2 linked regions of the Flavivirga eckloniae genome follow. The main gene of each other region encodes a partner of the protein of the gene in region 2 in a complex. Links are inferred from orthologs where the notes say so. Each region holds a gene or a part of one and is shown on either strand. Other genes may lie near its edges.

The links.
Region 1: the proteins of uvrB (region 2) and C1H87_RS22975 are in contact, whole or in part, in a crystal structure (PDB 7EGT), measured with the Thermus thermophilus proteins. The link is inferred for Flavivirga eckloniae from one-to-one orthologs. Residues at the interface, in WP_096411307.1 of Thermus thermophilus: Glu23, Leu25, Arg26, Asp27, Gly28, Glu29, Arg30, Phe31, Arg55, Glu326, Asp327, Phe328, Glu379, Ser382, Gln383, His398, Gly400, Arg401; in WP_096412145.1 of Thermus thermophilus: His654, Arg656, Phe657, Gln666, Asp668, Glu669, Lys680, Arg681, Leu682, Ser683, Lys685, Tyr686, Ala687.

What each region holds. Positions count from the first base shown.
Region 1 is NZ_CP025791.1:5,605,795-5,609,207, reverse strand. Bases 260-3,335 are described here. They hold C1H87_RS22975 (ATP-dependent helicase), read right to left. Parts: upstream 2,939-3,335; coding sequence 581-2,938; downstream 260-580. Other genes in these bases: C1H87_RS22970 (amidohydrolase), read left to right, coding at 3,237-3,335; C1H87_RS22980 (alpha/beta fold hydrolase), read left to right, coding at 260-493. Also shown: more of C1H87_RS22980, read left to right, coding at 1-259; more of C1H87_RS22970, read left to right, coding at 3,336-3,413. UniProt on the Escherichia coli protein: A helicase with DNA-dependent ATPase activity. Unwinds DNA duplexes with 3'-5' polarity. Translocates on single-stranded DNA with 3'-5' polarity. Initiates unwinding more efficiently from a nicked substrate than double-stranded DNA.
Region 2 is NZ_CP025791.1:5,074,125-5,077,374, forward strand. What follows is about bases 224-3,136. They hold uvrB (excinuclease ABC subunit UvrB), read right to left. Parts: upstream 2,726-3,136; coding sequence 722-2,725; downstream 224-721. Other genes in these bases: C1H87_RS20945 (hypothetical protein), read left to right, coding at 233-640; C1H87_RS20955 (T9SS type B sorting domain-containing protein), read right to left, coding at 2,753-3,136. Also shown: more of C1H87_RS20955, read right to left, coding at 3,137-3,250. UniProt on the Escherichia coli protein: The UvrABC repair system catalyzes the recognition and processing of DNA lesions. A damage recognition complex composed of 2 UvrA and 2 UvrB subunits scans DNA for abnormalities.

The sequences.
Region 1 (3,413 bases), 530 kb from region 2 along the record:
TATTTTATCTGCTTCTGGTGGCATTGATATGGGAATTTTTTCAAGAATCAATATTGAAGCAAGACTAACAAAAACAGAAAGAGATTCCTTAAACTATTGGAACGATAAAATTTCAAACGGAAACACAACCCTACATGCAAAATTACAAAGAGGCAAGTTTTTAGCCCCTGCCTATGTATATGATAAATCTTTTACACCTATAATTTCCAAAAGATTAACACAATTGAATTCTGCCGTTAGCCAATTGGTTTTTCAAAACATGAGAGCTATTAACTTTGATTGCTCAAAAGGATTAAAAGATGTTAAGGCACCCGTTCTGATTATTCAAGGTAAAGAAGATATCGTTGATAAAATAACGGCAGAAACGTCGGCAAATGCATTTCAAAACTCAAAGTTAGTTATACTTGAAAAATGTGGGCATTATGGATGGTTGGACCAACCAAAAGCATACTTTGAAAACATTAATACATACTTAGGAAAAGTAAAAAATTAAACAACAACGTGACCAAAAGATTCCCTGTCGGCAGGCAGATTCGTTTCACTCTGAATGAAACACGAACCCATACATCATTACAAAAAATTACCCCACAACCTCTAACTTAGCAAAGCGCAGCAATAACTTTTTAACACCACCATGCTGAAAATTGATTTCAGCCTTAACATCGGCTCCAGTACCTTCAATTTTCATAACCTCTCCCGCACCAAAACGCATGTGCTTAACAATATTTCCTACCGCAAGTTTACTATCAAATAAATTCGTGTTTTCTGTAGTTTTGCTAACCGGTTTTAAGTTTTTAGGCTGTGTAACCTGAAATTTTTCAGGTGCTTTTTTAGTCGATCCTTTTTTAAGCACCACTTGTTTAGCTGGCTTAAATCTAAGTTTATCTGGAGACACCTTACTTTTTTGTTCGGTAGGAACATCCCCAAAAATATCGGCATCTAACATAGGATTAAAACGGCGTTCCTCAGGAGGTGTTAAAACCTCTAAATATTGTTCATCAATTTCTTCAATAAAACGGCTAGGATCAGAATCCACAAGCTTACCCCAACGGTATCTCGATAGCGCATATGTTAAATATGCTTGCTTTTCAGCACGAGTTAAAGCCACATAAAACAATCGGCGCTCCTCCTCTAGTTCACTGCGCGTATTCATACTCATAGCACTAGGGAATAAATCTTCTTCCAAACCAACAATATATACATATGGAAACTCGAGCCCTTTAGCTAAGTGAATAGTCATAAGCGACACCCGATCCATGTCCTCACCTTTATCGTTATCTAAATCGGTCGCCAAGGCTACATCTTCCAAAAACTCCGCTAAAGATCCTGTTGAATCGACAATCTCTTTCTGCCCTTCCACAAAATCCTTCATACCATTTAAGAGTTCTTCAATGTTTTCCATACGGGTAACACCTTCTGGAGTACCATCTTTATTAAACTCTTTTATAAGTCCGCTCGTTCTTGTAACATGCTCAGCCAATTCAAACACATCGGCGGTTTGATTTAATACCTGATAGCTTTCTATTAAGGTTACAAAATTCTGGAGTTTGGTTTTAGTCCCGGAATTAATCTTAACATCGGTTTTATCAATGTTCTTCATCACCTCAAACATGGTGCGGTTGTAACCATTAGCAGAAACAATTAATTTATCTACCGTTGTTTGGCCAATACCACGAGGCGGGAAATTAATCACACGTTTTAAAGCCTCTTCATCGGCGGGATTAATAATAAGCCTGAGGTAAGACAACACATCCTTTATCTCCTTACGCTGATAAAACGACAATCCACCATAAATTCGATACGGTATATCACGCTTACGCAACGCATCCTCAATAGAACGCGACTGCGCATTCGTTCTATATAAAATTGCAAAATCGCCATTCTTTAGCTGGTTTTGCATCTTGGTTTCAAAAATAGTACTAGCAACATAACGACCTTCGTCTGCATCAGTTAACGAACGGTTTACCTTTATTTTGCCTCCTTCATCATTAGCCGTCCAAACCACTTTGTCTAGTTTCGTTTGGTTCTTATCGATAACCGAATTTGCTGCATTAACGATATTCTTTGTAGAACGATAATTCTGCTCCAACCTGAATACCTTCACGTCATCATAATCCTTCTGGAAATTCAAAATGTTATTAATATTAGCACCACGGAAAGCATAAATACTCTGCGCATCATCTCCCACCACACATATATTTTGAAACTTATCAGACAACGCTCTTACAATCAAATATTGCGAGTGGTTGGTATCCTGATACTCATCAACTAAAATATATTTAAAACGATTTTGATACTTTGCTAAAACCTCTGGGAATCGTGTTAACAACTCGTTGGTTTTTAACAATAAGTCGTCAAAATCCATAGCACCGGCCTTAAAGCAACGATCTACATATTCTTTATAGATCTCCCCCATTCTAGGGCGTCTCGCCATAGCATCCGCTTCCTTAAGTTCAGGGTTTTGAAAATACGCCCGCACCGTAATCAAACTGTTTTTGTACGATGAAATTCTGGAACGTACCTGCTTATATTTGTAAATATCTTTATCAAGATTCATTTCCTTAATAATAGACGCAATTAATCTATCAGAATCTTGAGTATCATAAATGGTAAAATTGCTCGGGTATCCCAATTTATCTGCCTCAATCCTTAAAATTTTAGCAAACACCGAGTGAAAAGTACCCATCCATAAATTTTTGGCTTCACTAGTTCCAACAATAGAAGCAATACGCTCTTTCATTTCGCGAGCCGCTTTATTGGTAAAAGTCAGGGATAAAATATTAAACGCGTCAATGCCCTTACTCATCATATAAGCAATACGATACGTAAGCACACGTGTTTTTCCAGATCCCGCTCCCGCAATAACTATCATAGGACCATCAATTTGAATTGTGGGCTCCAATTGCGCTTCATTTAGCTGACTTAAATACTTTTCCAAACCATTAAAATTTTACGACGTGAAAATAACCATTGTTAACCTTTTAATTAAAGGGAATTATTAATAATTATAAACAATCATAACTTATATCAATTCTGATGTAAAATTACACATAAGAAAATAGAATATTTTTGTGTTAGTCGAAAAATAAAACTCAAGTGTGGCCTTAGTTACGGTTTAGTTTTATGATAAAGCATGACGAAAAAAGAACTATTTTATTTGAGTCATTTTTAGTTAGAAATGGTATAGCATCTACTTTTTGAATATCTTTAGCTTCAAATATTCAAAATTAGCATTTATGAAATACTTTTTTTTGGCATGTATTCTCTTTGTAGTTGCTAGAACTCAAGGACAAAACGATTTAGAGCAACAATTTATAGACATTGAAAGTAAGGTTATTGAATGGAGACATCATTTCCATAAAAACCCGGAACTATCAAACAGAGAGTTTAAAACTGCTGAAAAAATTGCTAAA
Region 2 (3,250 bases):
TTTTGTTGTAATAATCTGTAAAACAGTGTTTTACGTTGTGTTTTTTAAATAAAACTTGAAATGCTAAAATGATGAAATGCAATTTTATTAGACGAATAAATGGCCCCTATTGATGAAATAAATAAAAGTTACGACCAAATACCCTCTGTTTTTCGATAAGTGACATTATATGCTCGATTATTAAATGACTGTTGTGCTTACCTTTATACTATAATTAATTAATCCCGAAGACATGGTTAATAGAGTAGAAAAATTAAGTCTTTTGTCTGAAATGATAGCATTCGCAAAGTATGATAAAGAGATAAAAAGTATTGAGTATAATTTTTTATTAGGCGTTGCCAAGCAACTTGATATAGCGCGAGAAGATTTTGACTATTTAATAGAGCATCCTGTTACTTATACGCATTTAAAATCGCATAGCGAGCGTATTGTACAGTTTCATAGATTGGTCTTATTAATGAATATAGATCAGGAAAGTGATAATAAACCATCAGGTGCTATAAAGTTATATAATTTCGGTTTACGTATGGGACTAAGCCATGAGTCCATTACTAAAGTACTATATTTAATGGAAAGTTTTCCAAATAAAATAGTACCACCAGATGTGTTGATTGATATCTTTAAAACACAGTATAATTAATAAATAATCTGCTAAGTTTTTTATTAAAATGTGTTTTTTATTTGCAACCTCTTTATAAGTGGTTGTGGGAAAGCTAAAAGTTTAAACTTTTAGCTTTTCTAATTTACCTTGGTAGCTTTTAATTTCGTCACGAAGTTTTGCTGCCACAATAAAGTCTAAAGCTTTAGCAGCTTCTTCCATTAATTTGCGCTTTTCCCGAATTTTCTTTTCTAATTCTGGTTTTGTTAAATACTCACTTTCTGGTTCTGCCGCTTTTAAAGCTTCCAGTTCATAACTGTATGTGCTTACCGAGTTTTTAGATAAAGCATTATCTAAACTTTTATTAAGCGCTTTTGGCGTTACATTATTTTTGGTGTTATATGCAATTTGTTTTTCACGTCTGTAATTTGTTTCATCAATAGTTTTTTGCATACTATTGGTAACTTTGTCTGCATACATAATGGCCTTACCATTTAAATTTCTTGCTGCTCTACCTACAGTTTGTGTGAGTGAACGTGTAGAACGCAAGAAGCCTTCTTTATCGGCATCTAAAATGGCCACCAGGGATACTTCCGGTAAATCCAACCCTTCTCTTAAAAGATTCACACCCACTAAAACATCAAACAAGCCTTTTCGTAAATCCTGCATAATTTCAACACGTTCCAAGGTATCTACATCGCTATGGATATAACGGCAACGTACCTGTATTCGGTCTAAATATTTAGTCAGCTCTTCAGCCATACGCTTTGTGAGCGTGGTAACCAATGTACGTTCGTCTTTTTCAATTCTTAACTGTATTTCTTCTATTAAATCATCAATTTGATTTAAGCTAGGTCGTATTTCTATAATAGGATCTAATAATCCTGTTGGACGTATGACCTGTTCGATATAAACGCCGTCTGTTTTTTGAAGTTCATAATCGGCAGGTGTGGCACTTACATAGATTACCTGATTTTGAATGGCTTCAAATTCTTCAAATTTTAATGGACGGTTATCCATAGCAGCAGGAAGTCTAAAACCATATTCAACCAGATTTTCCTTTCTGCTTCTATCACCGCCATACATAGCATGTACTTGGGAGATGGTAACATGACTTTCGTCTACTACCATTAAATAATCATCTGGGAAGTAATCCAATAAACAGAATGGACGGGTGCCGGGCTGTCTGCCATCCAGATAACGCGAATAGTTTTCTATACCAGAGCAATACCCCAATTCCCGAATCATCTCTAAATCGAATTCCGTACGTTCTTTAAGACGTTTTGCTTCTAAATGTTTGCCTATTTCTTTAAAGTAATCATGTTGCTTGACTAAGTCGTCCTGAATACTCTTAATAGCATTTTGTAGAACGTCTGGTGAGGTAACAAACATGTTTGCTGGATAGATATTAAGTTGATCGTATTTCTCGATGACCTCATTGGTCTGGACGTTAAAAGATTCTATATCCTCAATTTCATCTCCAAAAAAATGGATTCTAAAGGCATCATCTGCATAACTTGGAAAAATATCTACTGTATCACCTTTTATTCTAAAGTTTCCATGTTTAAACTCGTCCTCCGTTCTAGAGTACAAGCTTTGTACTAATTGATGCAATAGTTTGGTCCTTGAAATCACTTGATCCCGCTTTATCGAAACCACATTCTTTTGAAATTCAATAGGGTTTCCTATACCATAAATGCATGAAACCGATGCGATTACCAAAACATCACGACGACCGGAAAGTAAGGAAGACGTGGCGCTTAAACGCATTTTTTCAATTTCATCATTAATAGAGAGATCTTTTTCTATGTATACGCCAGAAACTGGAATGTAGGCTTCTGGTTGGTAGTAATCGTAATAAGACACGAAATACTCCACAGCATTGTTTGGGAAAAACTGCTTAAACTCGGAGTATAACTGAGCTGCCAATGTTTTGTTATGTGCCAAAACGAGTGTTGGACGTTGTACTTCTTGAATAACATTGGCTACTGTAAAGGTTTTACCAGAACCTGTTACACCAAGTAATGTTTGGTATTTTTCGTTAGAGTCAACACCTTCTACTAGTTGCTTTATGGCTTGTGGCTGGTCTCCTGTAGGACTAAATTCGGATTCAATTTTAAACTGCATTTTACAAAATTAAGCAAAATAACGATGCTATCGCTTTAATGTAAAATGTCCTGAAAATTGTCTGCCATCTTGTAGGAAAACTTTAAACCAATAATCATCTGTAGGTAATGGTTGGCCGTTAAAAGTTCCGTCCCATCCATCAGATTGAACAGTAAGTTGCTTTAATAGCTTGCCATATCTATCGTAAATTATAATAACGCTGTTGGGTTGAAATGAGTTATTGAGACCTTTAATTTTCCAGTAATCATTAATGCTATCTCCGTTAGGTGTGAAATATTTAGCATGTCCTATAACAGAAATTGGTAGTGTAGCAAACCCACAAATGGCGTCGTTTACATAAATGGTATAAAACCCTGGTTTTACATTATTGAAAACAGGATCATCTTGATATACTATAAAAGATGAACCTTCTTCTCTTAAAGCGTATTCGTAATTACCTAGGCCAAGGTTTGTTGTATCTATAGTAATCGTATTGTTATCAGATAGGTCTGCAATAGTGACATCGTCTTGGGTTATGGTTGCTTT